4 regions of the Streptomyces sp. NPDC004629 genome follow, and region 1 is predicted to be linked to each of the others. Evidence: riboswitches for the same ligand, from Rfam matches in the RefSeq annotation. Region 1 holds a riboswitch; each other region holds the start of a gene.

Region 1 (7,245 bases):
GCTGCGTTCGACGAAGTCCTCCAGGGGCTCGAAGACCACGGGCAGGCCCGTCGCCCGCTGGAAGGCGAGGTTGCCCTCGAAGACCGGCCGGCGGGCGGCGAGCGCATCCTGTGTGGCGAGGAACTTCACGAGGCCGCCCGTTCCCGCTCGCCCCGCGCGTCGTCGGGGTGGGCGAGGCCGAGGTGGTCGCGCAGGGTGGTGCCCGCGTAGTCGGCGCGGAAGACGCCGCGTTCCTGGAGCAGCGGGACGACGGTGTCGGCGAACGCGTCGAGGCCGCCCGGTGTGATGTGCGGGACGAGGATGAAACCGTCGCCGGCGTCCGCCTGGACGAACTCGTCGATGGTGCGGGCGACGGTGGCCGGGGAGCCGACGAAGGTCTGCCGGTTGCCGGTGTTGATGACCAGGTCGCGGATGGACCACCGGTGCGCGGCGGCCAGTTCCCGCCACTCGCGGGCGGTGGCCAGCGGATCCCGGTACATGCGCACCTGGGCGCGGCCCCGCGCGATGTGCTCCTCGTCCACGTTCGGGTCGATCTCGGGCAGCGGGCCCTCCGGGTCGTACCCGGACAGGTCCCGGTTCCACACGAACTCCAGGTGCTTGATCGCGGTGGCGCCGCTGACCTGCTGCCGGCGCACCTCGCGGGCCGCTTCCTCGGCCTCGGCGTCGGTGTCGCCGAGCACGAAGGTCGCCGCGGGCAGGATGAGCAGCTGGTCGCGGCGCCGGCCGTGGGCGGCAAGGCGCCGCTTGACGTCGGCGTAGAACGCCTGGCCCTCCTTGAGGGTGGAGTGCCGGCTGAAGATCGCGTCGGCGCTCGCCGCGGCGAACTCGCGGCCCTCCTCGGAGTCGCCGGCCTGGAAGATCACCGGTCGGCCCTGCGGCGAGCGCGGCACGTTGAACCGGCCGTGGATGTCGAAGTGCCGGCCCCGGTGGACGAAGGCGCCGGCCCGAGCGCCGCGCAGGAAGGTGCCGGTGGCCCGGTCGGCGAGGATCTCGTCGCCGTGCCAGGAGTCGAACAGCTCGTTCGCGGTGGCCAGGAACTCCTTGGCCCGGGAGTACCGCTCCTGCTGGGGCAGGAAGCCGCCGCGGCGGAAGTTCTCGCCGGTGAAGGCGTCCCATGAGGTGACCACGTTCCACGCGGACCGGCCGCCGGAGAGGTGGTCGAGGCTGGCGAACTGGCGGGCCACCTCGTAGGGCTCGTTGAAGGTGGAGTTGATGGTGCCGGTCAGGCCGAGCCGGTCGGTGACCGCGGCCAGCGCGGCGAGGACGGTGAAGGTGTCGGGCCGGCCGACGACGTCCAAGTCGTAGATCTGTCCGCCCTGTTCGCGCAGCCTGAGGCCCTCGGCGAGGAACAGGAAGTCGAACTTGGCGCGTTCGGCGGTGCGTGCGAAGTGCGCGAAGGAGGCGAACTCGATGTGGCTGCCGGCGGCCGGATCGCTCCACACGGTGGTGTTGTTGACGCCGGGGAAGTGGGCGGCGAGGTGGATCTGCTTCAGCGGCTTGCTCATGTCGGTGCGGTCCCTCCGGCTCAGGCAGCTGTGTAGCGGTTGGCGGGGCGGGCGAGCCCGAGCAGCCCGCGCAGGGTGTCGGCTTCGTAGGCGCGTCGGAACAGGCCCCGGCGCTGGAGTTCGGGCACCAGGCCCCGGGTGATCCGCGGCAGGTCGTGGCCGAGTACGGCGGGCCGCAGCCGGAAGCCGGTGAGTCCGCCCTGCCTCAACTCGACCAGGAGGTCTGCGAGTTGGGTGGGTGTGCCGGTGAAGATCCGGGCGTCCGAGGGGTGGGGCTCGCCGGCCGACTCGTCCAGGCGGGCGCGGCACGCCGACGCCTCGGCGGGGTCGTCGTCGAGGAAGACCAGCAGGTCGCCGAAGATGTGCAGGGGCTCTTCGGCGCGGCCGGCCGCCGCCTGTTCGGCCCGGATCTCGGCGACGATCGCGCGGGCCTCATCCGGGTCGTGCGGGGTGACGTATCCGACGTCGGCCTGGCGGGCCACGAGCCGGTAGGGGACGGTCTGGTGGGCCAGCGCGGTGACGAGCGGCTGCCCCTGCGGCGGGCGGGGCGTGATGCTCGGGCCCTTGACGCTGAAGTGCCGGCCCTCGAAGTCGATGTAGTGCAGCTTGTCCCGGTCGATGAAGCGGCCGGTGGCCGCGTCCCGGACCTCGGCGTCGTCCTCCCAGCTGTCCCAGAGCCGGCGGACGACCTCGACGTGGTCGGCGGCCTCGTCGAACAGGTCGGTGACCAGGTCCTGGGCGGCCGGGCTGTCGTAGGCGTCGATCCTCGGGAGGGTGCGGCGGCCGAAGTGGGCGGCCTCGTTGGGGCGTGCGGTGATCTGGACACGCAGGCCGGCGCGGCCGGCGCTGACGTAGTCGAGGGTGGCGATCGCCTTGGAGATATGGAACGGCTCCGTGTGCGTGGCCACCACCGTCGGCACCAGACCTATGTGGCGGGTGAGCGGTGCGACACGGGAGGCGACGAGGACCGCGTCGAGCCGGCCGCGCACCTGGTCGGTGCGCTCGTCCGGGTCGAGGAAGCGCGAGGACTGCGGGCCCAAGCCGTCCTCGACGGTGACGAAGTCGATCAGGCCGCGTTCCGCCTCGGCGACCAGGTCGGCCCAGTAGCCGGCGGTGAACAGGTCGCGGGGGCGGGCGGCCGGCTCGCGCCAGGAGGCGGGGTGCCAGCCGGTGCCGTCGAGCGCCACGGCGAGATGCAGGGGGGCAGGGGAGGATGAGGACACGATTGGGCGCCTTCCTGGAGGTCCGTACGGGATCGCCGGCCCGCCCCGGCCGTCGGGGCGGTGGCGGATGGGGCAACGGGTCAGGAACAACAGAGCGCGCCGGCGACGCGCAGCAGATCGATGTGCGGCCGGGAGTGGAGCCGGACGGCGCGACGGACCCGGATCATGTCCGTCACCTCCGCCCGTCGTCTCGGCGGCCGTGCGGCCGCGCCGTGCACATCTCGACTTCAGTCACAACACGCCGCCCGTCCGGTGTGTTCCAAGCCGCTTCCGCGGCGGTCAGGAGTTGTCGAGGGGCAGTCCGGGCGGGTTGACCTCGGCCTTGGTGACGGACTCGTCGGACAGGTTGTAGGCGGCGAGCCACTTGGCGTACTGCCCGTTCTCGATCAGGTGGTTGATCGCGTCGGCGACCGGCCGGGCTAGGCCGCTGCCCTTCTTCGTGGTCGCCGCGATCAGGCCCTGGAGCGTGGCGCCCGCGCCGGAGGAGGTGCCGCCGCTGCGGGTCGGGTTCGGCGACGTGGCCGTCTGCCTGATGTGGTAGGCGATCCCGGGATTGGCGGAGAAGTAGGCGTCGATCTTGCCGCCGGTCAGTGCGAGGGAGGTGGCGTTCTTGCTCGCGTAGTGCTTGACGGTGAGCTGCTTGCCCTCCTGCTTCAGCTTCGCCTGCCACTCCAGGAGGATCTTCTCCTGGTTGGTTCCGTTGTCGACGGCGACGGTCCGGCCGGCCAGGTTCCGGTAGTCGCCGTCGAAGTTCCAGGTGCTCTTCTTCAGCACCTCGAAGCCGAGGTTGTCCTTGCGGTAGGAGGCGAAGTCGTACTTCTTCTTGCGTTCCTCGGTGTCGGTGATGTTGGAGAAGCCGATGTCGGCCCGGCCGCTGTCGATGCCGACGAACATGTTCTCCCAGGTGGCGTTGGAGACCTCCGGTTTCAGACCGAGCACGGCGGCGACCAGGCGGGCGAGGTCGGGTTCGGCGCCGGTGAGGGTCTTCTGGTCCGAGCCGACGTACGCGAGCGGCGGGAAGCCGTCGGGCAGGGCGCCGATGACGATCTTCAGGGTGCCGCTGTCGCGGACGGATGCGGGCAGTTCGGCGCTGATCGACTTCACCTCCGCGACCTTGAGTTCGGTCTGTGTGGCGGCGCCGTTGGACACCCGGCCCACCGTGACCGTGCCCGCGGTGTCGGTGGTGGTGGCGGCATCGCTGTCGCCCCCGCAGGCGGTGAGGCCGGTGGCGAGGGTGGCTGCGGCGGCGACCGCGGTGATGCCGCGGATCAGACGGCGTCTGGAGAGCTGGCTGGGCATGGTTGTCCTTCGTCGCTGGGGGTGAGCTGGGTGTGAGTGGCTGCGAGGGAGCGGGAGGGTGCGAACGGGCCGGTGGTCACAGGACCTTGCTGAGGAAGTCCCTGGTCCGCTCGTGCCGGGGATGGTCGAGCACATCGGCGGGCGGGCCCTGTTCGACGATCCGTCCGCCGTCGATGAAGACGATCCGGTCGGCGACCTCGCGGGCGAATCCGATCTCGTGGGTGACGATGACGAGCGTGGTGCCGCTGGTCGCGAGGTCCTTGATGACGGAGAGCACCTCGCCGACGAGTTCCGGGTCGAGCGCCGAGGTCGGTTCGTCGAACAGGATGATGCCGGGGCGCAGCGCGAGGGCGCGGGCGATCGCGACGCGCTGCTGCTGGCCGCCGGACAGCTGCCGCGGATAGGCGCCCGTCCGGTCGCCGAGTCCGACCCGGGCGAGCAGGTCGCGGGCGAGTTCCTGGGCCGCGGGCCGGGTGAGCCGCCCGGTGGCCACCGGGGCGGCGGCGACGTTGTCGAGCGCCGTCAGGTGCGGGAACAGATTGAAGTTCTGGAAGACGAAGCCGATCCGGCTGCGCTGGGCGAGGATGGCCCGCTCGCTCAGTTCCTTCAGCCGTTTGCCGCTGCGTCTGACCCCGATCGGTTCACCGCCGACGCTGACGTGTCCGATCTCGGGCCGCTCCAGGTGGTTGATCACCCGCAGCAGCGTGGACTTGCCGGACCCGGACGGGCCGATGACGACGGTGACCTCGCCGGGGCGCACGGTCAGGTCGATGCCGTCGAGGACGCGGTGGGCGCCGTACCACTTGTGCACGTTGTGCACCTCCAGGGCGACGGGGGCCTGTTCGGCGGGCGTGACGGCGGTCATACGGCGGCCTCCCGGCGCAGTCGGGTGCGCAGCGCGGCGAGGCCGGAGCGGGCGCGCTGCCAGGGCGTCGGCGGCAGGGTGCGGGTGGCGCCCCGGGCGAAGTACCGCTCGACGTAGAACTGGGCGACGGACACGACGCTGGTGAGAATCAGGTACCAGACGGTCGCGACCAGCAGCAGCGGCACGATGTCACCGGGGTAGGTGCTGCCCATGGTCTGCACCGAGCCGAACAGGTCGAGCAGCGACACGTAGAACACCAGGGACGTGCTCTTGATCAGGCCGATGAGCTGGTTGACGTAGTTCGGGGTGATGGACCTGAGGGCCTGCGGGAACACGATCCGGATGAACTGGTAGCGCTTCGGCAGGCCGAGCGCGGCGGCGGCCTCGTGCTGACCCTGGTCTACGGAGAGGATGCCGCCGCGGACCACCTCCGAGGCGTACGCCGCCTCGTTGAGGCCGAGCCCGACCACGGCGACCACCATGTCGGTGGCCACTCTCGACTCGTCGAAGGTGACGAAGGCGGGACCGAAGGGGACGCCGAGGCTCACCGTCCGGTACAGGGCCGAGAAGTTGTAGAGGAAGATCAGTACGACGATGAGCGGCACGGACCGGAACAGCCAGGTGTACGTCCAGCTGACGGCGCGCAGTACGGGGCTTCCGGAGAGCCGGCCGAGGGCCAGCAGGATGCCGCCGAGCAGGCCCAGCACGGCGCTGAGCGCGGTCACTTCGAGGGTGATGAGCAGGCCGTCGAGGATGGTGGGGCGCAGGAACCAGTAGCGGAAACGGTCCCACTGGTAGAAGGGATTCGTGGCCAGTCCGTGCGCGATCTGTGCCACGACCACCAGCACGACGGCCGTGACGATCCATCGGCCAGGACGGCGCAGCGGCACAACTCGCTGGGCAGTCAGGGATTTTGACGGTGTGTCTGCTGGCGGCGGCGCGGTGAGGGACACGGCGCCGCCCGGGGGTTCGGTCATGGCGGGCTCCGGCGGGGTCGGGGCACCCCGGGGCCGCGGCGCGACCCGTGTGGCTGCGACGGCGCTACGCCGACGGCGTTGAGCCGGCGGCGCCATGGCGCGGCGCACGGGAGGGGCACGGGGACCGGGGAGGGGCGGGCAGCGGCACACCGCTCGGTCGGTGTGCGTCGGGAACGCGGGGGCCGGAAGTGGCGTCAGCCCCGGCGACGGGCAGAGCCCGAAGCGGTACACAGTGCGCTGTTCACGCGGAGCAGGTCGACCGCCCGGTCGGCGACGAGCAGACCCGCGTACGGATGTACGCAGCTTCGGGTGCGGCCGGCGGCCGTCCCGTCGGCTGCGTACATGTCCGTCACTCGCGTCACTCGCATTTCCGGCCCCTGCGGGGCCCTCGCGCTTACCGAAGCGTCATCCGGTCCGGTCGTCACCTGGGGCACCCCACCGCGGCGCGAGGGTTGCCGGCCAGCGAGCCAGGGCTTGTCGCTGACACTCATGACCGTTCAGAGCGGTAAGTAAGGCAGTTGGGCGGACGTATGTCAACGCCCGTCCGCTGAATGGACCGGCCCCTGTGCCGCTCAACCGCGCCGGGAACCGGGGGCGCCGGCCGCGTGCCGCGCCCAGTCCAGGATCTGCACGGCCGAGCCGGCCGCCTCCAGGCCCGCGCAGCGGGCGTGATGACGGTGGGCGATGCCGTCCAGGTCGAGGTGCGCACCGAAGGCGGGCCGGGCAGCCAGGCGCCGGGCGTGCTCCCACAGCGCCGGATGACCGGCCACGCGGTGCACTGCGGCGGCGTCGAGGTGGTGGCGGTGCACGGTGTCGAGTTGCACCAGGGCGACCCACAACTCGACGTCGGCGGCGGTGAGTTCGTCGCCCACGAGGAACTCCCGCCCGGCGAGCCGCCGTTCCAGTCCGGCCAGGGTGCCGAGCAGGACGTCGAGCGCCGCGGCCCGCTCGGCCGCGTCCGCGCCGGCCCGGCCCGCCCGCTGCGCGGCCTCCTCGATGCCCTGCGCGCACAGCCGCTCGATCTCCTCGATCCCCGCCTCGGTGCCGCACGGGTAGAGCCGGTCGCGCCCGTCGCCGAAGCAGCGGTCGAGGTCGCGCAGGATGTCGGGGGCGTGGGTGCTGACGATCCGCCCCGACCAGTCGTCGCTGAGCACCGGCGCGAGCGCGGGTCCGGGGTAGCGGTGCGCGCTCGCCTCGTACAGCGGGCGCAGCGCCGAGTGGCCGCCGCCGGGACAGTCGGGGACGGCGTCGAGGAAGGTGACCGGACAGATGTCGTCGAGGGCGAGGAAGCTGTGGCCCACGGCTATCCGCAGGCCGTCGGGACAGGCGGTCGTGAGATGGAGCCGGTAGCGGCGCGGCACGGCGTAGTGGCCGCT
Region 2 (7,245 bases), on a different contig from region 1:
GTGCAGCGGCAGCAGCGAGGTGACCGAACTCGCCGCGCGCGCCGACCTGGTCGTGGACGGCCCGGCCGGGGTGGTGCGGCTGCTGCGGGCGCTCGCCGATCAGCTGGAACGGCCGGCCTGAAGGGCGTGCAGCTGGTCCAGGAACCACTGGGCCGGCGGCAGCGCCGTGGCCGCGGCGGCCAGCCGCTTGGTCCGCTCCGCCCGCTCGTCGTCCGGCAGGGTGAGCGCCCGGTGCAGGGCGTTCGCCGTGCCACCGATGTCGTACGGGTTGACGGTGATCGCGTCCTCGCCCAGTTCCTCGTACGCCCCGGCCTCCCGGGACAGCACCAGCGCGCAGCCCTGGTCGGAGACGACCGGCACCTCCTTGGCGACCAGGTTCATGCCGTCCCTGATGGGGTTCACCAGGGCCACGTCGGCCAGCCGGTAGGCGGCCAGTGAGCGGGCGAAGTCGTCCTCGACGTGCAGCAGCACCGGCGTCCAACCCGGCGTCCCGTACCGCGCGTTGATCTCCTCCGCGACGCGCCGCACCTCGGCGGTGTACTCCCGGTACACGGCCAGGTCCTGGCGGGAGGGGTAGGCGAAGGCGACGTGCACGACCCGCTCGCGCCACTCGGGGCGGTCCGCCAGCAGCTGCCGGTACGCCAGCAGCCCGCGCACGATGTTCTTGGACAGCTCGGTGCGGTCCACCCGCACGATCGCCTTGCGGTCCGCGCCGATCTCCGTGCGCAGCGCCGTCATCCGTTCGGCCACGTCCGGCTCGTGCGCACGCGCGCGCAGGAAGTCCGCGTCGGCGCCCAGACCGTGCACGCCGATGCGGGTGCCGGCCGGGATGCCGGGCCCGAGGACCAGGTGGCAGCAGTCGGTGAAGGCGTCCGCCCAGCGCCGGGTGAGGAACGCCGCGCGGTCCGCGCCCAGGATGCCGCCGAGCAGTTCGGCCGCGATGTCGTCGGGCAGCAGCCGGAAGTAGTCCGGCGGCGCCCACGGGGTGTGCGAGAAGTGGCCGATGCGCAGGTCGGGGCGGAGCTGCCGGAGCATCCGGGGGGCCAGCGCCAGGTGGTAGTCCTGTACGACGACCGCCGCGCCCTCGGCCGCCTCCTCGGCCAGCGCCTCGGCGAACGCCCGGTTGTAGGTCCGGTACGACGCCCACTGGCGGCGGAACTCCGCGTCGAAGACCGGCTCCAGCGGGGTCTGGTAGAGCATGTGGTGCACGAACCACAGCACCGAGTTGGCGATGCCGTTGTAGGCGTCGGCGTACACGTCGGCCGGGATGTCCAGCATCCGTACGCCGGGCTCGCCGACCCCGCGGCGCACCGCCTGGCGGTCGCTGTCGGACAGCGCCGAGCACACCCACAGCGCGTCCGCGTCGGGGCCGATCGCCGAGAGCCCGGAGACCAGCCCGCCGCCGCCCCGCCGGGCGACCAGCGAGCCGTCCTCCTGGACGGAGTAGGAGACCGGGCCGCGGTTGGACGCGACCAGTACCTGGGCAGCACCGTGCGTGGAAGCCATACGCCTCAACCTAGCCCGACCCACAAACCCTCAAACGTACGACCCACTCCCCACACCCCGCCCCCCACAACCCACGCCCACCTCCCACCGCGTTTCGGTTCGCGCCGCGTTTTGGCTCGTGCCTTGCCTCGGACCGTGCCGTGCTTCGGCTCGCGCCGCGTTTCGGCTCGTGCCTTGCCTCGGCCCACGCTTGCCCCGGCCTGTGTCCGGTTTCAGGCCGTGCCTTGCCTCGGCTCACGCCTGTCCCGGCTCGCGTTGTGTTTCAGCCCGCGCCCTGTCCCGACTTGCGCCCCGGTTCGGCCCGCGTGCCTTGCGCCGGCCCGCGCCGTATTTCGGGCCGTGTCCTGTTTTTGGGGGCTGTGTGTTGTGGGGTCAGGCCACTTGGCGGGTGGCGTATTCCGTGATCTGCAGCATGGGCGGCCGTTCCTCCGTGTCCACCGGGTAGGTGCGCGGCTCGAAGCCGTCCGTGCCCCGCTCGAACTGGGTGAGGGAGGGCCGCACGAGGTGCCCGCGGGCCAGCCGCAGCTGCGCGGTGCGGTAGATCGCGGCGGCCATCCGGCCCAGCGCCTGCCCGTCCTGGTGCCGGTGCTTGCGCACACCGACGTCGACCTGGGCGAGGGCGTCAAGGCCCACCAGGTGCAGGGCGTCGACCAGCATGCCCAGTTCGACGCCGTATCCGACGGGGAACGGCAGCCGCTCCAGCAGTGAACGGCGGGCCGCGTACTCGCCGCCGAGCGGCTGCACGAAACCGGCCAGCTGCGGCCAGTGCAGGTTGAGCAGCGGTCGGGCCATCAGCTCGGTGACCCGGCCGCCCTGGCCGGCCGCGCCGGCCAGCGGGCGGTCGTACATGGCCTTGACCAGGTCGACGTCCGGTTCGGTGAGCAGCGGCCCGACGATCCCGGTGACGAAGTCGGAGGAGAACTCCCGCAGGTCCGCGTCGACGAAGCAGACGATGTCCCCGCCGGTGACGAGCAGCGAGCGCCACAGGACCTCGCCCTTGCCGGGCGCGGTGGGCAGCCGCGGCAGGATGGCGTCGCGGTGCACCACCCGGGCGCCCGCCGCGGCGGCCACCTCGGAGGTGCGGTCGGTGGACCCCGAGTCGACGACGACGATCTCGTCGACCAGCGGCGCCTGCCGCATGAGGTCGTGCCGGATGACGGCGACGATGTCGCCGACCGTCTCCTCCTCGTTGAGCGCGGGCAGCACGACGGAGACCGACTGGCCCGTACGCTGCTTCGCGGCGAGGATCTTGTGCAGCGGCCGGTCGGTCACGGACCAGGAGCGGGTGGCCAGCCAGCGCTCGACTTCTTCCAGCACAGTCAGCTGCTCCTCACTGTCGTGATCACACCTGGTGCCTGTGTGATCCATCTCGCGGTTCGGACGACTATCTCAACTGTCCAGGCCGTCGGTTACAGTCTTGAACAACGCGGATGACCATCGCATGTCGGGGGTCTTCGGCGTTCACAACCGCATACAGCTCATCCAGAGGGGCAGAGGGATACGGCCCGATGAAGCCCCGGCAACCCTCCAGCCGGTACTCGTACTGATCGCTGCGCAAGCCGATCGTTTCCGCGAGGCTCCCGGCTAGGGAAGGTGCCAAATCCGTCTCACGGCGAGATGCGTCGTGAGGAAGATGAGGAGAAAGGGCCTCGCCTCACATGGCTGTGCAGACCGTTGCAAGCACCACGAACCAGTCGGTGGACCTCGGTACCGCCGCGGCCCTCAGCTGCCGCGAGTGCGGTCACCGGGTGCCGCTCGGCCCGGTGTTCGCCTGCGAGGAGTGTTTCGGCCCGCTGGAGATCGCGTACGACTTCTCGGTGTACGACACCGAGGAGCTGCGCCGGACGATCGAGGCGGGTCCCGCGAACATCTGGCGCTATGCGCCGCTGCTGCCCGTCCCCGCGGACGTGGCCGAAAAGCCCAACCTGAACCCGGGCTGGACCAAGCTGGTCCAGGCCGACAACCTGGCCCGCGAACTCGGCGTCACCGGCGGCCTGTATGTGAAGGACGACTCCGGCAACCCGACGCACTCCTTCAAGGACCGGGTGGTCGCCCAGGCGCTGGAGGCGGCGCGCGCCTTCGGCTTCACGACCCTGTCCTGCTCCTCGACCGGCAACCTCGCCGGGGCCGTCGGCGCCGCGGCGGCCCGGGCCGGCCTGCGCTCCTGTGTGTTCATCCCGTACGACCTGGAGCAGGGCAAGATCGTCATGGCCGCGATCTACGGCGGTGACCTCGTCGGCATCGAGGGCAACTACGACGACGTGAACCGCTTCTGCTCCGAGCTGATCGGCGACCCGGCGGGCGAGGGCTGGGGCTTCGTCAACGTCAACCTGCGCCCGTACTACGCGGAGGGCTCCAAGACCCTGGCGTACGAGATCTGCGAGCAGCTCGGCTGGCGGCTGCCCGACCAGCTCGTCGTGCCGATCGCCTCCGGCTCCCAGCTCACCAAGATCGACAAGGGGCTGCGGGAGCTGATCGCGCTGGGTCTGGTCGAGGACCGGCCGTACAAGATCTTCGGCGCGCAGGCCGAGGGCTGCTCGCCGGTGTCCACCGCGTTCAAGGCCGGTCACGACGTGGTCCGCCCGCAGAAGCCGAACACGATCGCCAAGTCCCTGGCGATCGGCAACCCGGCCGACGGGCCGTACGTACTGGACATCGCGCGCCGTACGGGCGGTGCGGTGGAGGACGTGACGGACGAGCAGGTCGTCGACGCGATCAAGCTGCTGGCGCGCACCGAGGGCATCTTCGCGGAGACGGCCGGCGGTGTCACCGTGGGTGTGACGAAGAAGCTCATCGAGCAGGGTGTCCTCGACCCGGCGCTCACCACGGTCGTCCTCAACACCGGCGACGGCCTCAAGACCCTCGACGCGGTGGCCGGCACCGGCCTGACCGCCACCATCCGCCCGAACCTGGACTCCTTCCGAGAGGCTGGCCTCGCATGAGCGTGACCGTTCGCATCCCCACCATCCTGCGTACCTACACGGGTGGCCTGTCGGAGGTGAGCGCCGAGGGCGCGAACCTCGCAGAGGTGATCGCCGACCTGGAGAAGAACCACACCGGCATCTCCGCACGCGTCCTGGACGACCAGGGCAAGCTGCGCCGCTTCGTGAACGTGTACGTCAACGACGACGACGTCCGCTTCGAGCAGGGCCTGCAGACGGCGACGCCGGACGGTGCGGGCGTGTCCATCATCCCGGCGGTGGCCGGCGGCTGACGGTCCCTTACCCTCGGTAACTTCGGTTACCGGCTGTTCATCAGATGGCCCCCTCCGTGAGAGAAGCGGAGGGGGCCATTCAGTGGGGTTGAGCGCGGTAGAGTTGGGGAACGCGTTCCCGGCCCCCGGGTCGGAAGCCCCGGATTCAATCCGCGCAGCCGCCAAGAAGTCGCCAAAGTCCATGCGTTCTTCGCGGCTTTTATTCCTTTTATAGGGCCCGACTTGCCCTGAATTCTGCCGAATTCTCGGCAGATTCCCGACCGAGTACGTCCAGATTTCTCGTCCGACTGACCTGTTGCAGACGGCAGTTGGACAGATACATTCAGCCGCGGTCGACGCGTTCCGGCGCACGCCCCCAACCTTGGGGGGTGAGGTCTGACCCGGGTCCGCGAAGTGTGGATCTGTGCAAGGGCCAGTAATAGGGGAGTTAGGCATGGCTCAGGGCACCGTCAAGTGGTTCAACGCGGAGAAGGGGTACGGCTTCATCGCGGTCGACGGTGGTGCGGACGTCTTCGTCCACTACAGCGCGATTCAGATGGACGGCTACCGCACCCTGGAAGAGGGCCAGCGGGTCGAGTTCGAGATCTCGCAGGGTCAGAAGGGCCCGCAGGCCGACATGGTTCGCCTCACCGCCTGAACATTCTCAACGCGAAGGGCCCGCACCCCCCGGGGTGCGGGCCCTTCGCCGTGCCCATGCCGCAGGGCCCGTACCGCGGTGTCCGGGCCGTCGTGCCGGGGGCGCGCGCCCCGTCGTCACCACCCGGCCGCACCCCCCGCGACGGACCCGCGGCACGGCCGCATCTTGCACTCGGGTGGGTCGAGTGCTAATCATTGGCGTTAGCACTCTGAAGGTGAGAGTGACAATGAAGGACCGGGTCGGTGAGGCCCGCAGGCCGGGTGGGGCAAGGAACCACAAGGCCGGTGAGCCGTCCGTCGCGGGCGCGGGCGCGGTCCGAAGGAATCACCCCCAGTCCTGGAGGGACCACTTCACATGGCCAAGATCATCGCGTTCGACGAGGAGGCGCGGCGCGGCCTTGAGCGCGGTATGAACCAGCTCGCCGACGCCGTCAAGGTCACCCTCGGCCCCAAGGGCCGCAACGTCGTCCTTGAGAAGAAGTGGGGCGCCCCCACGATCACCAACGATGGTGTGTCCATCGCCAAGGAGATCGAGCTGGAGGACCCGTACGAGAAGATCGGCGCCGAGCTGGTCAAGGAAGTCGCCAAGAAGACCGACGACGTCGCCGGTGACGGTACGACCACCGCGACCGTCCTCGCCCAGGCCCTGGTCAAGGAGGGCCTGCGCAACGTCGCCGCCGGCGCCAACCCGATGGCCCTGAAGCGCGGTATCGAGAAGGCCGTCGAGGCCGTCTCCGCCGCCCTGCTGGAGCAGGCGAAGGACGTCGAGACCAAGGAGCAGATCGCCTCCACGGCCTCCATCTCCGCCGCCGACACCCAGATCGGCGAGCTGATCGCCGAGGCCATGGACAAGGTCGGCAAGGAAGGCGTCATCACCGTCGAGGAGTCGCAGACCTTCGGCCTTGAGCTTGAGCTCACCGAGGGCATGCGCTTCGACAAGGGCTACATCTCGGCGTACTTCGCCACCGACATGGAGCGTATGGAGGCGTCGCTCGACGACCCGTACATCCTGATCGCCAACTCCAAGATCAGCTCCGTCAAGGACCTGCTCCCGCTCCTGGAGAAGGTCATGCAGTCGGGCAAGCCGCTGCTGATCATCGCCGAGGACGTCGAGGGCGAGGCCCTGTCGACCCTGGTCGTCAACAAGATCCGCGGCACCTTCAAGTCCGTCGCCGTCAAGGCCCCGGGCTTCGGCGACCGCCGCAAGGCCATGCTCGGCGACATCGCCATCCTCACGGGCGGCGAGGTCATCTCCGAGGAGGTCGGCCTCAAGCTGGAGAACGCGACCCTGGACCTCCTGGGCCGCGCCCGCAAGGTCGTCATCACCAAGGACGAGACCACCATCGTCGACGGTGCCGGCTCCTCCGAGCAGGTCAACGGCCGGGTCAACCAGATCCGTGCCGAGATCGAGAACAGCGACTCGGACTACGACCGCGAGAAGCTCCAGGAGCGCCTGGCCAAGCTGGCCGGCGGCGTGGCCGTCATCAAGGCCGGTGCCGCCACCGAGGTGGAGCTCAAGGAGCGCAAGCACCGCATCGAGGACGCCGTGCGCAACGCCAAGGCGGCCGTCGAGGAGGGCATCGTCGCCGGTGGTGGCGTGGCCCTGCTGCAGACCACCAACGTCTTCGAGAAGCTGGAGCTGGACGGTGACGAGGCGACCGGCGCGCAGGCCGTGAAGCTCGCCCTGGAGGCCCCGCTCAAGCAGATCGCGGTCAACGCCGGCCTTGAGGGCGGCGTCGTGGTCGAGAAGGTCCGCAACCTCACCCCGGGTCACGGCCTGAACGCCGCGACCGGCGAGTACGTCGACCTGGTCGCCGAGGGCATCATCGACCCGGCGAAGGTGACGCGTTCCGCCCTGCAGAACGCCGCGTCCATCGCTGCGCTGTTCC
Region 3 (7,213 bases), on a different contig from region 1:
TCTTCGCGGCCCTCTTCGCGATGTACTTCACCCTGCGATCGGTGACGGGACCGACCCACTGGAAGTCGATGGCGCACGCGCTCAACGTGCCCTTCTCGGCGACGAACACCACGATCCTGGTGCTTTCCTCGCTCACCTGCCAGCTCGGCGTGTTCGCCGCCGAGCGCGGTGACGTGAAGAAGCTCCGCGGCTGGTTCATCGTCACCTTCATCATGGGCGCGATCTTCATCGGCGGTCAGATCTACGAGTACACGGAGCTGGTGAAGAAGGACGGCATCTCGCTGTCCTCCGACCCGTACGGTTCCGTGTTCTACCTGACCACCGGCTTCCACGGCCTGCACGTGACGGGCGGGCTCATCGCCTTCCTGCTGGTCCTCGGCCGCACCTATGCGGCGAAGAGGTTCACGCACGAGCAGGCGACCGCCGCCATCGTCGTGTCCTACTACTGGCACTTCGTCGATGTCGTCTGGATCGGCCTCTTCGCCACGATCTACTTGATCAAGTAAATCGGCGCGCCGGACGACGGCCACCGATCCACCACAGAAGCATCGACGCAGAAGATCCTGACACCGGGGTAATCCGTGAAAAAGCTCTCCGCACGACGACGCCATCCGCTGGCGGCGGTCGTCGTCCTACTCTTCGCGCTGGCGGCCACCGGGGGGCTGTACGCCGCGTTCGCGCCCGCGAGCAAGGCGCAGGCCGACACGACCGCCCAGTCCCTGACCATCGAGGAGGGCAAGAAGCTCTACTCGGTCGGCTGCGCCAGCTGCCACGGCACCGGTGGCCAGGGCTCCTCCGACGGGCCGAGCCTCGTGGGTGTGGGCGCCGCGGCCGTGGACTTCCAGGTGGGCACCGGCCGGATGCCGGCCGCGACCTCCCAGGGCGCCCAGGTCCCGAGCAAGAAGAACATCTACACGCAGGCCCAGATCGACCAGCTCGCGGCCTACATCGCCTCGCTGGGCGCCGGTCCTGAGGTGCCGACGAAGGCGCAGTACGGCCCGGAGGGCGCGGACATCGCCAAGGGCGGTGATCTGTTCCGCACCAACTGCGCGCAGTGCCACAACTTCACCGGCAAGGGCGGTGCGCTGACCAAGGGCAAGTTCGCGCCGAACCTCGAAGGCGTCGACCCGAAGCACATCTACGAGGCCATGCAGACCGGCCCGCAGAACATGCCCTCCTTCCCCGACACCACGCTGTCGGAGAAGAACAAGAAGGACATCATCGCGTACCTGGACGCGGTCAACAGCAGTGACACCGAGAACCCCGGTGGCCTGTCTCTGGGCGGTCTCGGACCGGTCAGCGAGGGTCTGTTCGCGTGGATCTTCGGACTGGGCGCACTGGTCGCGGTCGCCGTCTGGGTCGCCGCTCGGACCGCAAAGGCCAAGAGGTCATGAGTAGCCAAGACATTCCAGAAGAGAACCTGCCCGCCGAGCAGGCCGGCGCGCTGAGCGTCGCGGACGAGAAGGATCCGTTCGCCGACCCGGGGCTGCCGCCGCACGAGCACCGTATCCAGGACATCGACGAGCGGGCCGCCAAGCGGTCCGAGCGGGTCGTCGCCCTGCTGTTCACGGTGTCGATGCTGGCCACCGTCGGCTTCATCGCCGCGTACGTGGCGATCCCGCACGACAAGTCGATCTTCGTCTTCCCGATCGGTCACATCAGCGCGCTCAACTTCGCGCTCGGCATGACGCTCGGCGCGGCGCTGTTCTGCATCGGCGCGGGCGCGGTCCACTGGGCCCGCACCCTGATGTCCGACGCGGAGATCGCCGACGAGCGGCACGCGATCGAGGCGTCCCCCGAGGTCCGTGCCAAGGTGCACGAGGACTTCAAGCAGGGCGCCAAGGAGTCCGCGCTCGGCCGCCGCAAGCTGATCCGCAACACGATGTTCGGCGCGCTCACCCTGGTGCCGCTCTCCGGCGTCGTGCTGCTGCGCGACCTCGGCCCGCTGCCCGAGAGCAAGCTGCGCCACACGATGTGGAAGAACGGCACGCTGCTCGTCAACATGAACACCAACGAGCCGCTGCGTCCCTCGGACGTCGCCGTCGGCTCGCTGACCTTCGCCAAGCCCGAGGGCCTGGAGGAGCACGACGAGAACTTCCAGAACGAGATCGCCAAGGCGGCCCTGATGATCGTCCGGATCCAGCCGGACAACATCAAGGACAAGCGCGAGCTTGAGTGGTCGCACGAGGGCATCGTGGCCTACTCGAAGATCTGCACCCACGTCGGCTGCCCGATCTCGCTGTACGAGCAGCAGACGCACCACGTGCTCTGCCCGTGCCACCAGTCCACCTTCGACCTCTCCGACGGTGCCCGAGTGATCTTCGGCCCCGCCGGTCACGCCCTGCCGCAGCTGCGCATCGGCGTGAGCGACGAGGGCTACCTCCAGGCGCTCGGCGACTTCGCGGAGCCCGTCGGTCCTGCTTTCTGGGAGCGCGGATGAGCACTGCATCGAACCAAGAGTCCCGCTCTCGCGGGAAGGCACCGGCCGGCGAGCGCGTCGCCGACTGGGCCGACGGCCGGCTCGGGATCTACTCCCTGGCCAAGGCCAACATGCGCAAGATCTTCCCCGACCACTGGTCGTTCATGTTGGGCGAGGTCTGCCTGTACAGCTTCATCATCATCATCCTCACGGGTGTGTATCTGACGCTGTTCTTCCACCCGTCGATGAACGAGGTGGAGTACCACGGCTCGTACGTCCCGCTGCAGGGCCAGCTGATGTCCGAGGCGTTCAGCTCGACCCTGCACATCTCCTTCGACGTGCGCGGTGGTCTGCTGGTCCGGCAGATCCACCACTGGGCGGCGCTGATCTTCCTCGCCGGCATGTTCGTGCACATGATGCGCGTGTTCTTCACCGGTGCGTTCCGCAAGCCGCGTGAGATCAACTGGCTGTTCGGCTTCCTGCTGTTCGTCCTCGGCATGTTCACCGGTTTCACCGGTTACTCGCTCCCGGACGACCTGCTCTCCGGCACCGGTGTCCGCTTCATGGAGGGCGCGATCCTGTCCGTGCCGATCGTCGGCACGTACCTGTCGTTCTTCCTCTTCGGCGGCGAGTTCCCCGGCCACGACTTCGTGGCCCGGTTCTACTCGGTCCACATCCTGCTGCTGCCGGGCATCATGCTCGGCCTGGTGGTGGGCCACCTGATCCTGGTCTTCTACCACAAGCACACGCAGTTCGCGGGCCCCGGGAAGACCGAGAAGAACGTCGTCGGCATGCCGCTGCTGCCGGTCTACATGGCCAAGGCCGGAGGCTTCTTCTTCCTGGTCTTCGGTGTCATCGCGGCCATCGCGGCCGTCGCGCAGATCAACCCGATCTGGGCCATCGGCCCCTACCGTGCGGACCAGGTGTCCACCGGCGCCCAGCCCGACTGGTACATGGGCTTCGCCGAGGGTCTGATCCGCTTCATGCCGGGCTGGGAGATCAACCTCTGGGGTCACACGCTCGTCCTGGGCGTCTTCATCCCGCTGGTCGTCTTCCCGCTGGTCCTGGCGGCGATCGCGGTCTACCCGTTCATCGAGTCCTGGATCACCGGCGACAAGCGCGAGCACCACATCCTGGACCGCCCGCGCAACGCCCCGACCCGGACCGCGTTCGGTGTCGCCTGGATCACCGTCTACATGATCACGCTGGTCGGCGGTGGCAACGACCTGTGGGCCACGCATCTGCACCTGTCGATCAACGCCGTCACCTGGTTCGTCCGGATCTTCTTCTTCGTCGGACCGGTCATCGCGTTCATCGCCACCAAGCGGATCTGCCTCGGCCTGCAGCGCCGCGACCGCGACAAGGTGCTGCACGGCCGCGAGACCGGCATCATCAAGCGCCTGCCGCACGGTGAGTTCATCGAGGTCCACGAGCCGCTCACCCAGGAGCAGCTGCACACCCTCACGGCCCACCACCAGTACGAGCCGGCCGAGGTCGGTCCGACGGTCGACGAGAACGGTGTCGAGCGGAAGGTGAAGGGGGCCGAGAAGCTGCGCGCCAAGCTCAGCGACGCCTACTACGGCGAGGACGCCCAGATCCCGAAGCCCACCGTCGAGGAGTACAAGGAGATCACGAGCGGCCACGGCCACCACTGATCGCTGCGCACGCCACGCCACGCGCGAGGGGCCCCGTCCGGTGTTCGGACGGGGCCCCTCGGGTATCCGCCGGATGGATAGGGTGGAGCCGATCCGTACCTGACGACGACCGACGACCGGAGCGGCTGATGAGCGCTGTGACCCCCGCTGGAGGCGACACCGCGGCGGGCCGTTCCTGGCCCGACCTGCTGAGCACGCTGCTCGGCGGCCAGGACCTGAGCGCCGGTGACACGGCCTGGGCCATGGACCGCATCATGTCCGGCGAGGCCGCGGACGCCCAGGTCGCCGGCTTTCTGGTGGCGCTGCGGGCCAAGGGGGAGACGGTCGAGGAGATCACCGGCCTGGTCGAGGCGATGTACCAGCACGCCAAGCCGCTGCACATCCCCGGTCCGGCCGTCGACATCGTCGGCACGGGCGGCGACCGGGCCAAGACGGTCAACATCTCCACGATGTCCGCCATCGTGCTCGCGGGGACCGGCGCGAAGGTCGTCAAGCACGGCAACCGGGCCTCCTCCTCGGCGAGCGGATCCTCCGACGTGCTCGAACAGCTCGGCATCAACCTGGATCTGACGCCGGAACGGGTGGCGCGGGTGGTCGAGGAGGCCGGGATCACCTTCTGTTTCGCGGCCACCTTCCACCCCTCGATGCGGTTCGTCGGCGCCGTCCGGCGGGACCTCGGGATTCCGACCTCGTTCAACCTCCTCGGCCCGCTGACCAATCCGGCCCGGGTCACCGCCTCCGCGATCGGCTGCTTCGACACCCGGATGGCGGGGCTCATCGCCGGGGTGCTGGCCGAACGCGGCTCGTCCGCGCTGGTCTTCCGCGGGGACGACGGCCTGGACGAGCTGACGACCACCGCCACCTCCCGGGTCTGGGTGGTGCGCGACGGCAAGGTCACCGAGGATGTCTTCGACCCGCGCGAGGTCGGCCTCGACCTGGTCCCCGTGGCGGCGCTGCGCGGCGCCGACCCCGCCTACAACGCCGGGGTGGCCCGGCGGCTGCTGGACGGCGAGACGGGCCCGGTGCGGGACGCCGTGCTGCTGAACTCGGCGGCGGCCCTGGTCGCCCTGGAACCGGGGAGCGGGCCGCTGGCCGAGCAGATCCGGGCCAGCATGGCGAAGGCCGCCGAGGCGATCGACTCCGGCGCGGCCCGCCGGACGCTCGCACGCTGGGCCGCCGCCAGCCACGCGTGAAGCCCCGTACGGCGATGTGACGCAGGGCGTGGTCCAGGATCCGGACCGCGCCTTGCGCATCGATGATCGTGTGGCAGGATGTCCATCAGGTCATGAGCGACAGTCATTCGGCCCCGGCCGACTGTCCGGCAACCCTCCGTCCGTGGCGGGGTGCCCCGGGTGAAGACCAGGCCGTAGGCAGCGAGGTCTGCGGCAAGCGCGGACCCCTCGCACTCTGCTGAGTGACAAGCCCAGGGGTCCTGGTCGTCGAGGGAGCCTCTCGTGAGCAAGCGAATGCGATAGGGCCGCAGAGCCCCGCCTCCGCATACCCCTTTTTCCTCCCCACGTCGAGCCCTGCCCGATGCCGCAGGTGTCTCCTCGCGTGGTGAATTCCGCCTGCTTTCACGGGAGTTGTGCCATGTCCGTCTCCACCGCTGCCTCCGCCCAGTCCGTCCGCGCCCCGCTGCCCGTCCTCGGCCGTGATGTCACCGTGCCGCTCGTCACCGGCGGCGAGGTCACCTACGCCGCCCTCGACTACGCGGCCAGCGCCCCCGCCCTCCAGCGTGTCTGGGACGACGTGGCCGCCTACGCCCCCTACTACGGCAGCGTGCACCGCGGCGCCGGCTACCTCTCGCAGCTGTCCACCGACCTGTTCGAGAACGCCCGCGCGACCATCGCCGAGTTCCTGGACTGCCGCCCCGACGACCAGCTGATCTTCACCCGCTCCACCACCGACTCGCTCAACCTGCTGGCGGCCGTGCTCCCGGCCGACTGTCAGGTCTTCGTCTTCGAGACCGAGCACCACGCCTCACTGCTGCCCTGGAAGGACGCCCAGGTCAGCTACCTCGACGCACCGCGCACCCCGGCGCAGGCGGTCGCGACCCTCGACGCGGCGCTGGCCGGCCGCGACGGGCACGGCCCGGCCCTGGTCTGCGTCACCGGCGCCTCCAACGTCACCGGTGAGCTGTGGCCGGTGCGCGAGCTGGCCGCCGCCGCGCATGCGCACGGCGCCCGGATCGTCCTCGACGCCGCCCAGCTCGCCCCGCACCACCCGGTGTCGGTACGGGATCTCGACGTCGACTGGGTCGCCTTCTCCGGACACAAGCTGTACGCGCCGTTCGGGACCGGCGTGCTCGCCGGACGCGCCGACTGGCTGCGCGCCGCCGAGCCGTACCTCGCGGGCGGTGGGGCGAGCCGTACGGTCACCCGGCGGGCGGACGGGAGCGTGGCCGTGGAGTGGCACGAGACGGCTGCCCGCCATGAGGCCGGCTCGCCGAACGTGATCGGCGCCTACGCCGTCGCCTCCGCCTGCAAGGCCCTCACGGAGGCCGGCTTCGACACCCTGGTCGCCCGCGAGCGGCACCTGATCGAGAAGGTCCGTGCGGGCCTGGCCGAGGTCCCCGAGGTCCGGGTCCTCTCCCTCTTCGGCGACGACGCGCCCCGGGTGGGCGTGCTCTCCTTCGTGGTCGAGGGCTGGAACAGCTCCCACTTCGCGGCCGCGCTCTCCGCCGAGTACGGCATCGGCGTCCGCGACGGGCTCTTCTGTGCCCACCCCCTCGTCCGCACCCTCCTGGGCAGCGACCCGCAGTCCCAGGGCGAGTGCGGCGCCCCGGAGGCCGCGCCCGGCGAGAAGTCCCTCAACGCGATCCGCGTCAGCTTCGGCGCGGGTACGCCCGACGAACACGTCGAGCGCTTCGTGACCGCCGTACGGCAACTCGTCCGCGACGGCGCAAAGTGGCACTACCACACAGAAAACGGCCGCTGCGTCCCCACCACCTGACCCAAACCGCCACAGAGGGCACCCCAAAGGGCAGCGCGACCAACCACGACGGCGCCGCGGCCGACGACCGGCAGCCGCCCCTGAAGGGGCGCGGGGAACGGCGCGATCAGCCACGATGGCGCGGCGGCCGACGGCTGGCGGTTGCCCCCGGAGGGGCGCGGGGAACGGCGCGATCAGCCACGACGGC
Region 4 (7,245 bases), on a different contig from region 1:
GCCCCGGCCCCCGTCCACGGGGGCCGGGACGGGCCCGGCGTCTCCCGCGCACGTGGCCGGATCGCCAGCAGCCCCGCGAGGACGACGGTGAAGGACACGGCGTTGAGCGCGAACACCCACCCCGTGCCGATCGCCCCGATGAGCACACCGGCGATCGCCGGGCCGATCAGGCGCGCGGCGTTCAGGGACAGGATGTTCAGGCCTGCCGCCTTCGGGATCAGCGCCCGGCCGACCAGTTCGCTGACGAAGGACAGGCGTGCGGGGTTCTCCACCGTGAACACGCAGCCCAGCGCGAAGGACAGGACGTACAGCAGCCACAGCGGAGCATGCCCGGAGAGCACGATCACCGTCAGCAGCAGCGCCTGCACCGCGTACAGGCCTTGCGTCCACAGCAGCAGGGTCCGCCGGTCGTAGCGGTCGGCCATCACCCCGCCCCACAGGCCGAACATCAGCACCGGGGCGAACTGAAGGCCCACGACCCAGCCGAGCGCGGTCCCGCTGTGGGTGAGCGTCAGGACGAACCAGTCCAGCGCGACGCCCTGCATGGCGCTGCCGATGTTGGACACCAGACCCGTGCTCCAGTAGATCCGGTAGTCACGGACGCGCAGTGCGGCGAACACCCCTGCCGGGGCGGTGTCGGTGACGGCCATGCGTCTCTTTCCGATGGGTCGGCCACGGTGCTGCGTCCGGCGGACGCGTCGCGTCACGGGCCGCGGCTCGGCCGGGGCGGGCGGGAGAAGGGACGCACGGCGGGCTCGCCGCGACGGCGGTCGGTGACGCCGGTCCGGATCTCCACGAGGGCGCAGCGCGTGCGGAGAACGGGCTGAAGGGCAGCGAGCGGTCAGCGACAGGTCTGGTCGAACTGGTCGGCGCGGCGGCCCGCCCAGAACGGGTCGAGCAGCAGGGTGCGTGCCTGACCTGCGGTCTCCATGGCCGGATCAAAGCACACCGTCGCAGGAGCGTCCACCACGCGTCCCGGCACATGAGACGGCCCCCGCTTCTCGAACAGGACGTCGGGTCCCGGCATTGACGTACGACAAGAGCGCTCCGTAGCATCGCGACCGGCATTGAGTGTCAGCGTCAAGCCCTGGCTCGCTGACCGGCAACCCTCCCGCGCGGTGGGGTGCTCCAGGTGAAAGCCCGGCGGAATCACCGATGATTCCCGCAAGCGCGTGCCCCGGGACCGGGGCAGGAGACGGGGAGGACCGGCATGCGGCACAGTGGTGACCCGGTTGCCTCGTTCGCCGACGCCACGGCGTTCTCCCGGCTCGCACGCCGACGCCACATCGATCTGAAGCGCTCGACCAGCTGCCTGTGTCAGGCCTGACGCGCTCGCCTGCCGCCGGCTGACGTCCGTCGCCGGCCCCGGCTTCCCCGTGCCTTCCCCTCGCCACCGGCTCCCGGTGTCGTCCCCCTGACCCCTGTCTGTACAGCGCTCCCCCGCTGCCGGTGTCGATCCGGCCGGGGCCGCACGCCCATGCGCGGCCGTGCCTCGTACGGCACCCCGTGCCTGGTGACACGAGTAGGAGAACCCCCTCCGTGACAGCATTTCCGGATTTCAGACTCTCCCGACGGGCTCCCCTGGCCGCCCTTCTGACCACCAGTGTGCTGCTGACCGCCTGCGGGTCGGGCGGCGACGGTTCCGGCAGCGGAAGCGGCCGGCCGAAGTCCGGCGGCACCCTGACCTTCGCGGTGGGTTCCGACGCCGGCTGCGTGGATCCGCAGCAGGTCGGCAGCAACGACACCATCTACTCCGTGCGCCAGGTCGTGGATTCCCTGACCGACCAGGACCCAAGGACCGGCAAGATCGTGCCGTGGCTGGCCAAGAGCTGGGACATCAACTCCGACGCGACGACGTTCACCTTCCGTCTGCGGTCGGGTGTCACCTTCAGCGACGGGTCCAAGCTGACCGCGCAGGTGGTCAAGGACAACTTCGACGCGGTGCCGAAGCTCGGCGCTCTGGGAACCCTCGCCCAGGGCTATCTCAGCGGCGTCAGGAGCACCACCGTGGTCGATCCGCTCACCGTCAAGGTGACGTTCAAGGAGCCCAACGCCCAGTTCCTCCAGGCGACGTCGACCCACTCGCTGGGCATCGAGTCGTCGGCGAGCGTCAGGAAGACACCGCAGCACAAGTGCAGCGACGGCGTGATCGGGTCCGGGCCGTTCGTGCTGAAGCGGTATGTGCAGAACCAGTCGATCACTCTGGCCCGACGCACCGGGTACGCCTGGGGTTCCTCGCTGTGGTCCAAGAAGGACGAGGCCTATCTGGACACCCTGGTGTTCAAGGTCGTGCCCGAGGCGGGCGTCAGGGCCGGCAGCCTCCAGTCCGGGCAGGTGGACGCGGTCAGCAGCGTCGGAAAGGCCAACGAGGCCGCGCTCAAGGGCGGCCAGGTCGCCCTCCAGCGCCGGGCCAACCCCGGCCTGGTGTTCGGCCTGGGGCTCAACAACGCGCGGCCCCTCCTGAAGGACGCGAAGGTGCGCCGGGCGATCCAGTTCGCCGTCGACCGGCAGCAGATCGCCGACACCGTGTTCCCGACCGGTACCCGGCCGGCGACCAGCGTTCTGGCGCACACCACGCCCGACTACACGAATCTCGCCGCGGATCTCGCCCTCGACGCCGCAAGAGCGAAGTCCCTGCTGGACGCGGCCGGTTGGCGGCCCGGCAGTGACGGGGTCCGCACCAAGGACGGCAAGAAGCTGAGCCTGACCATCACCTGGTTCCCCAACGCGGCCACCAACCAGCCCGCGCTGGAACTGGTCCAGCAGCAGCTGAAGGCCGTCGGGATCGACGTGGTGCTCAAACAGCTCCAGGTCAGCCAGTTCGCCACGACGCTGCAGTCCGGTGACTTCGACGTGGTGTGGGGGAATGTCACCCGCTCCGACCCGGACATCCTGCGCAACTCCTTCTCCACCCGGCTGGCCAACGTCTACCATCTGCCGCCCGGTTCGCTGGACACGGCGCTGTCCGCACAGGCCGCGACCACGGTCCCCGCGAAGCGCGGGCAACTGGTGGACGAGGCGCAGAAACTCCTCGTGCGCAACGCGTACTACGTGCCGGTGGTGGAGCTCCAGACCCAGCTGGGCGTGTCGACGAAGGTGCACGACCTCGCCTTCGACTCGGGCAGCCGGATCCAGCTGCACGACACCTGGATCGGCTAGCGCATGCGCCGCTATGTGATCAAACGGCTGGCGCAGGCCGTCGGCGTCCTGTGGGCGGCCTACACGGTGTCGTTCCTGGTGCTGGACTATCTGCCCGGCGACCCGGTCACCGCGATGGCCGGCGCCGGGATGGACTCGGGGCAGGTCGATCCCGCCCAACTCGCCGCGCTGCGGCACGAGTACGGCTTCGACAAGCCGGTGCTCGCGCAGTACGCCGACCATCTCGGCCGGGCGCTGCGCGGGGACTTCGGCGATGCGGTCTCCACGGGCCGCCCGGTGACCTCCACCCTGGCCGACGCGCTGCCGCAGACACTCCAGTTGACCGGTGCCGCGCTGCTGCTCGCGGTGCTGCTCGGCGGCGGTCTCGCGGTGGTGGCGACGTACACCGAAAAGCGGTGGCTGCGGCAGTTGCTGCTGTCGTTGCCACCGCTCGGGGTGTCGGTCCCGACGTTCTGGGTGGGGCTGCTGCTGGTCGAGGCCTTCTCCTTCCGGCTGCACTGGTTCCCGGCGTTCGGCAACGACGGGGTGCGGGGCCTGGTCCTGCCGGCGCTGACGCTGGCGGTGCCGACCGGCGCGCAGATCGCCCAGGTGCTGGCCAAGAGCCTGCTGACCGCGCTGGACCAGGCCTATGTGGAGACCGCCCGCGCCAAGGGCGCCGGCCGGTGGCGGGTCCATCTGCGGCACGCGCTGCGCAACGCGTCGCTGCCCGCGCTCACGGTGGTGGGCCTGCTGGTCGGGCAGCTGATCGCGGGTTCGGTGGTCGTCGAGACGGTGTTCTCCCGTGACGGCCTGGGCCGGGTGACCGCGGCGGCGGTCACCGCCCAGGACATCCCGCTGGTCCAAGGGGTGGTCGTGTTCGGGGCGTTGATCTTCGTGGCGACGAATCTGGTCGTCGACCTCGTCTATCCGCTGCTGGATCCGCGGATCGTGGTGGCCTCGGACAGGAGGGCGAACTTCGCATGAGTCAGAGCCTTGTCGATGGCCCGGCCAATCCGGCCGACCCGGCCGAGGTCGGCCTCGCCCGGCCGGTCCGGTCGGCATCCCCTGCGCCACCGGGCCGCCGCGGCGATGTGCGGCGGGGGCTGCGGTTCCTGCTGCGCCGCCCCGGGCTGCTGCTGTCGGCCGCCGTCCTGGTCCTGGTGGTGCTGGCCTCGTTCTGGCCGGACCTGTTCACCTCGCAGGACCCGTTGAAGGGGGTGCCGTCGCAGAACTTCAGCGGCCCGAGCGGCAGTCACTGGTTCGGCACGGACGAACTGGGACGCGATGTGTTCTCCCGGGTGGTGCACGGCGCCCAGCTGTCCCTCAAGGCCACGCTGATCGCGGTCCTGGTCGCGTTCGTGGTCGGCGGTCTGCTCGGGGTGGTCGCCGGGTTCGTGGGCCGCTGGGTGGACGACGTGCTGATGCGCTTCGTCGACGTCCTGCTGTCCATCCCCGCGCTGTTCCTGTCGCTGGCCCTCGTCACCGCGCTCGGCTACGGGACGGTGAAGGTGGCGGTGGCGGTCGGCATCGCGAGCGTCGCCTCTTTCGCCCGGGTGGCGCGCGCCGAGGTCCTGCGGGTGCGGCAGGCGGTGTTCGTCGAGGCGTCCCGCTCCTGCGGGGCCCGCTGGTACTCGGTGCTGGGCCGGCACGTCCTGCCCAACGCCGCAGGACCGGTGATCGTCCTGGCCACGCTGGACTTCGGCTCCTCGATCCTGGCCGTGTCGGCGCTGAGCTTCCTCGGCTACGGCGCGCCGCCGCCCGCCCCGGAATGGGGGACGTTGATCTCCGACGGCCGCAACTACCTGGCCAACGCCTGGTGGCTGACCGCGCTGCCCGGTCTGGCGATCGCCGCGACCGTGCTGGCGACCAACCGCATCGCACGGGCGCTGGACGGCGAATGGTCCCGGCAGCGATGACCGACGAACACGAGAACGGTGAGGACGTGACCACACCACTGCTGGAGATTCGCGGCCTGTCCGTGTCGTACCGCACCAGGGGCGGTACGGTACCGGCCGTGCGAGGCGTGGACCTCGACGTATGGCCCGGGCAGGTGACCGCCGTGGTCGGCGAGTCCGGCTCCGGCAAGAGCACCACCGCGCACGCCGTCACCCGGCTCCTGGCGGCGAACGGCACCGTCGAGGCGGGCACCGTCCGCTTCGGCCGGCACGACCTCACCGCGCTGTCGGAGGCGGAGCTGCGCACCGTGCGCGGCGCGCAGATCGGGCTGGTCCCGCAGGACCCGACGGTCTCGCTCAACCCGGTCAAGCGGATCGGTGAACAGGTCGCCGAGGTCCTGCGCATCCACGGTCTCGCGACCCGCCGCTCGGCCGCCGCCGAGGCGGTCGACGTGCTGGACCGGGCCGGGCTGCCCGACGCGGCCGTCCGGGCCCGGCAGTACCCGCACGAACTGTCCGGGGGCATGCGGCAACGGGCCCTGATCGCCGTCGCCATCGCCGCGCGGCCCCGGCTGATCATCGCCGACGAACCGACCAGCGCGCTCGACGTCACCGTTCAGCGCGTCATCCTCGACCATCTCCAGCGCCTCACCGAGGAGTCGGGCACCGCGATCCTGCTGGTGACCCATGACCTCGGGGTGGCGGCCGACCGGGCCCAGCGCCTGGTGGTCATGGAGCAGGGCAAGGTCGTCGAGGCGGGCGAGACCCGCGCCGTCCTGACCGGCCCCCGGCACGCCTACACCCGGCGGCTGCTGGCCGGCGCCCCCAGCATGACCACGGCCCGGCCCCGTACCCCGGCCTCCGCCGCGACCGCCGATGCCGCCCCGCTGGTCGAAACACGCGACTTGGTCAAAGAGTTCAGGCTGCCGCGCGCCGGGGGCGGGGCGCGGACCCTGCGCGCGGTCGACGGCGTCAGCCTCACCGTGCGGCGCGGGCAGACCCTCGCCCTGGTCGGGGAATCGGGCTCGGGCAAGTCCACCACCGCCCGCCTGATGCTCCGCCTCGCCGACGTGACCTCAGGACAGGTGCTGTTCGACGGCACCGACATCACCACCGTCAAGGGCGCCGGGGCCAGACAGCTGCGCCGCCGCGCCCAACTGGTCTACCAGAACCCGTACGCCTCGCTCGACCCGCGCTTCTGCATCGGCGATGTGATCACCGAGCCGCTGCGGGCCTTCAAGGTCGGCGACGGCGCGTCCCGGCTCGCCCGCGCCCGCGAACTCCTCGACCGGGTCGCCCTGCCCGCCTCGACCCTGGAGCGCCGCCCGGCCGAGCTGTCGGGCGGACAGCGCCAGCGCGTGGCCATCGCCCGCGCGCTCGCCCTCTCCCCCGACCTGGTGGTGTGCGACGAGCCGGTCTCCGCGCTCGACGTCTCCGTCCAGGCCCAAGTCCTGGATCTGCTCGCGGAGTTGCAGGCGGACACCGGCGTGGCCTATCTGTTCATCTCGCACGATCTGGCCGTCGTACGCCAGATCGCGCATCAGGTCGCCGTGATGCGCGCGGGCCGCGTCGTCGAGACGGGTCCGCCCGACGACCTGTTCACCGACCCCCGGCACGCGTACACCCGCGAGTTGCTGGCGGCGATCCCCGGCGGGCGTCTCACCTCCGCCGCCGAGACCACCACAAGCTGAGGACCGGCATCACATGAGTGCACCCACCATCACCTCGTTGGCCTTTCTCACCCCCGGCAACTTCGCCGACGACGACGCCTGGACCGGCCTGGAGGAGACGCTCGGGCTGTTCGAGTACGGCGAACGGCTCGGCTTCGACGGCGCCTGGATCAGACAGCGCCACCTCGAACACGGCGTCGGCTCGGCCGCCGTGTTCCTCGCCGCGGCCGGCCAGCGCACCGAGCGGATCGAACTGGGGACCGCGGTCATCCCCATCGGCTACGAGAGTCCGTTCCGCCTGGCCGAGGACCTGGCGCTGGCCGACGTACTGTCCCGGGGCCGGCTCCAGGTCGGTTTCAGCACCGGGATGCCGCACGCGGACCTGCTCGGCGACCTGGTGTACGACGGAAACTGGCGCGGCTTCGACCTGTCGTACGGCAGGATCGCCCGCGTCGTCGACCATCTGCGCGGCGGCTACCTCGGCGGCCCGGACACGGTCATCCACTCGCCCGGCAACGTCCAGCGCCCCCGCCTGCAACCGC

What was found. Region 1 has a riboswitch for S-adenosylmethionine ahead of ACFYTE_RS03620 (amino acid ABC transporter permease). Riboswitches for the same ligand answer to the same signal wherever they lie in the genome.
Region 2: it holds a riboswitch for S-adenosylmethionine, as region 1 does, so the genes downstream of both, thrC (threonine synthase) here and ACFYTE_RS03620 (amino acid ABC transporter permease) in region 1, are expected to answer to the same signal.
Region 3: it holds a riboswitch for S-adenosylmethionine, as region 1 does, so the genes downstream of both, ACFYTE_RS26655 (aminotransferase class V-fold PLP-dependent enzyme) here and ACFYTE_RS03620 (amino acid ABC transporter permease) in region 1, are expected to answer to the same signal.
Region 4: it holds a riboswitch for S-adenosylmethionine, as region 1 does, so the genes downstream of both, ACFYTE_RS15515 (ABC transporter substrate-binding protein) here and ACFYTE_RS03620 (amino acid ABC transporter permease) in region 1, are expected to answer to the same signal.

What each region holds. Positions count from the first base shown of each region.
Region 1 is NZ_JBIALO010000002.1:145,516-152,760, reverse strand. It holds gene ACFYTE_RS03645 (NtaA/DmoA family FMN-dependent monooxygenase) at 126-1,505, opposite strand; gene ACFYTE_RS03640 (LLM class flavin-dependent oxidoreductase) at 1,526-2,728, opposite strand; gene ACFYTE_RS03635 (putative leader peptide) at 2,809-2,895, opposite strand; gene ACFYTE_RS03630 (ABC transporter substrate-binding protein) at 3,008-4,027, opposite strand; gene ACFYTE_RS03625 (amino acid ABC transporter ATP-binding protein) at 4,104-4,892, opposite strand; gene ACFYTE_RS03620 (amino acid ABC transporter permease) at 4,889-5,869, opposite strand; SAM riboswitch class IV at 6,255-6,364, opposite strand; gene ACFYTE_RS03615 (glutathione S-transferase C-terminal domain-containing protein) at 6,442-7,245, opposite strand, start outside.
Region 2 is NZ_JBIALO010000014.1:142,359-149,603, forward strand. It holds gene otsB (trehalose-phosphatase) at 1-121, shown strand, start outside; gene ACFYTE_RS22730 (trehalose-6-phosphate synthase) at 100-1,506, opposite strand; gene ACFYTE_RS22735 (glucosyl-3-phosphoglycerate synthase) at 1,879-2,823, opposite strand; SAM riboswitch class I at 2,982-3,146, shown strand; gene thrC (threonine synthase) at 3,165-4,448, shown strand; gene ACFYTE_RS22745 (MoaD/ThiS family protein) at 4,445-4,720, shown strand; gene ACFYTE_RS22750 (cold-shock protein) at 5,154-5,357, shown strand; gene groL (chaperonin GroEL) at 5,712-7,245, shown strand, end outside.
Region 3 is NZ_JBIALO010000018.1:173,972-181,184, forward strand. It holds gene ACFYTE_RS26630 (heme-copper oxidase subunit III) at 1-506, shown strand, start outside; gene ACFYTE_RS26635 (c-type cytochrome) at 582-1,394, shown strand; gene ACFYTE_RS26640 (Rieske 2Fe-2S domain-containing protein) at 1,391-2,440, shown strand; gene ACFYTE_RS26645 (cytochrome bc complex cytochrome b subunit) at 2,437-4,074, shown strand; gene trpD (anthranilate phosphoribosyltransferase) at 4,203-5,267, shown strand; SAM riboswitch class IV at 5,356-5,472, shown strand; gene ACFYTE_RS26655 (aminotransferase class V-fold PLP-dependent enzyme) at 5,665-7,026, shown strand.
Region 4 is NZ_JBIALO010000009.1:70,043-77,287, forward strand. It holds gene ACFYTE_RS15510 (MFS transporter) at 1-650, opposite strand, end outside; SAM riboswitch class IV at 1,064-1,177, shown strand; gene ACFYTE_RS15515 (ABC transporter substrate-binding protein) at 1,540-3,159, shown strand; gene ACFYTE_RS15520 (ABC transporter permease) at 3,163-4,122, shown strand; gene ACFYTE_RS15525 (ABC transporter permease) at 4,119-5,054, shown strand; gene ACFYTE_RS15530 (dipeptide ABC transporter ATP-binding protein) at 5,051-6,724, shown strand; gene ACFYTE_RS15535 (LLM class flavin-dependent oxidoreductase) at 6,738-7,245, shown strand, end outside.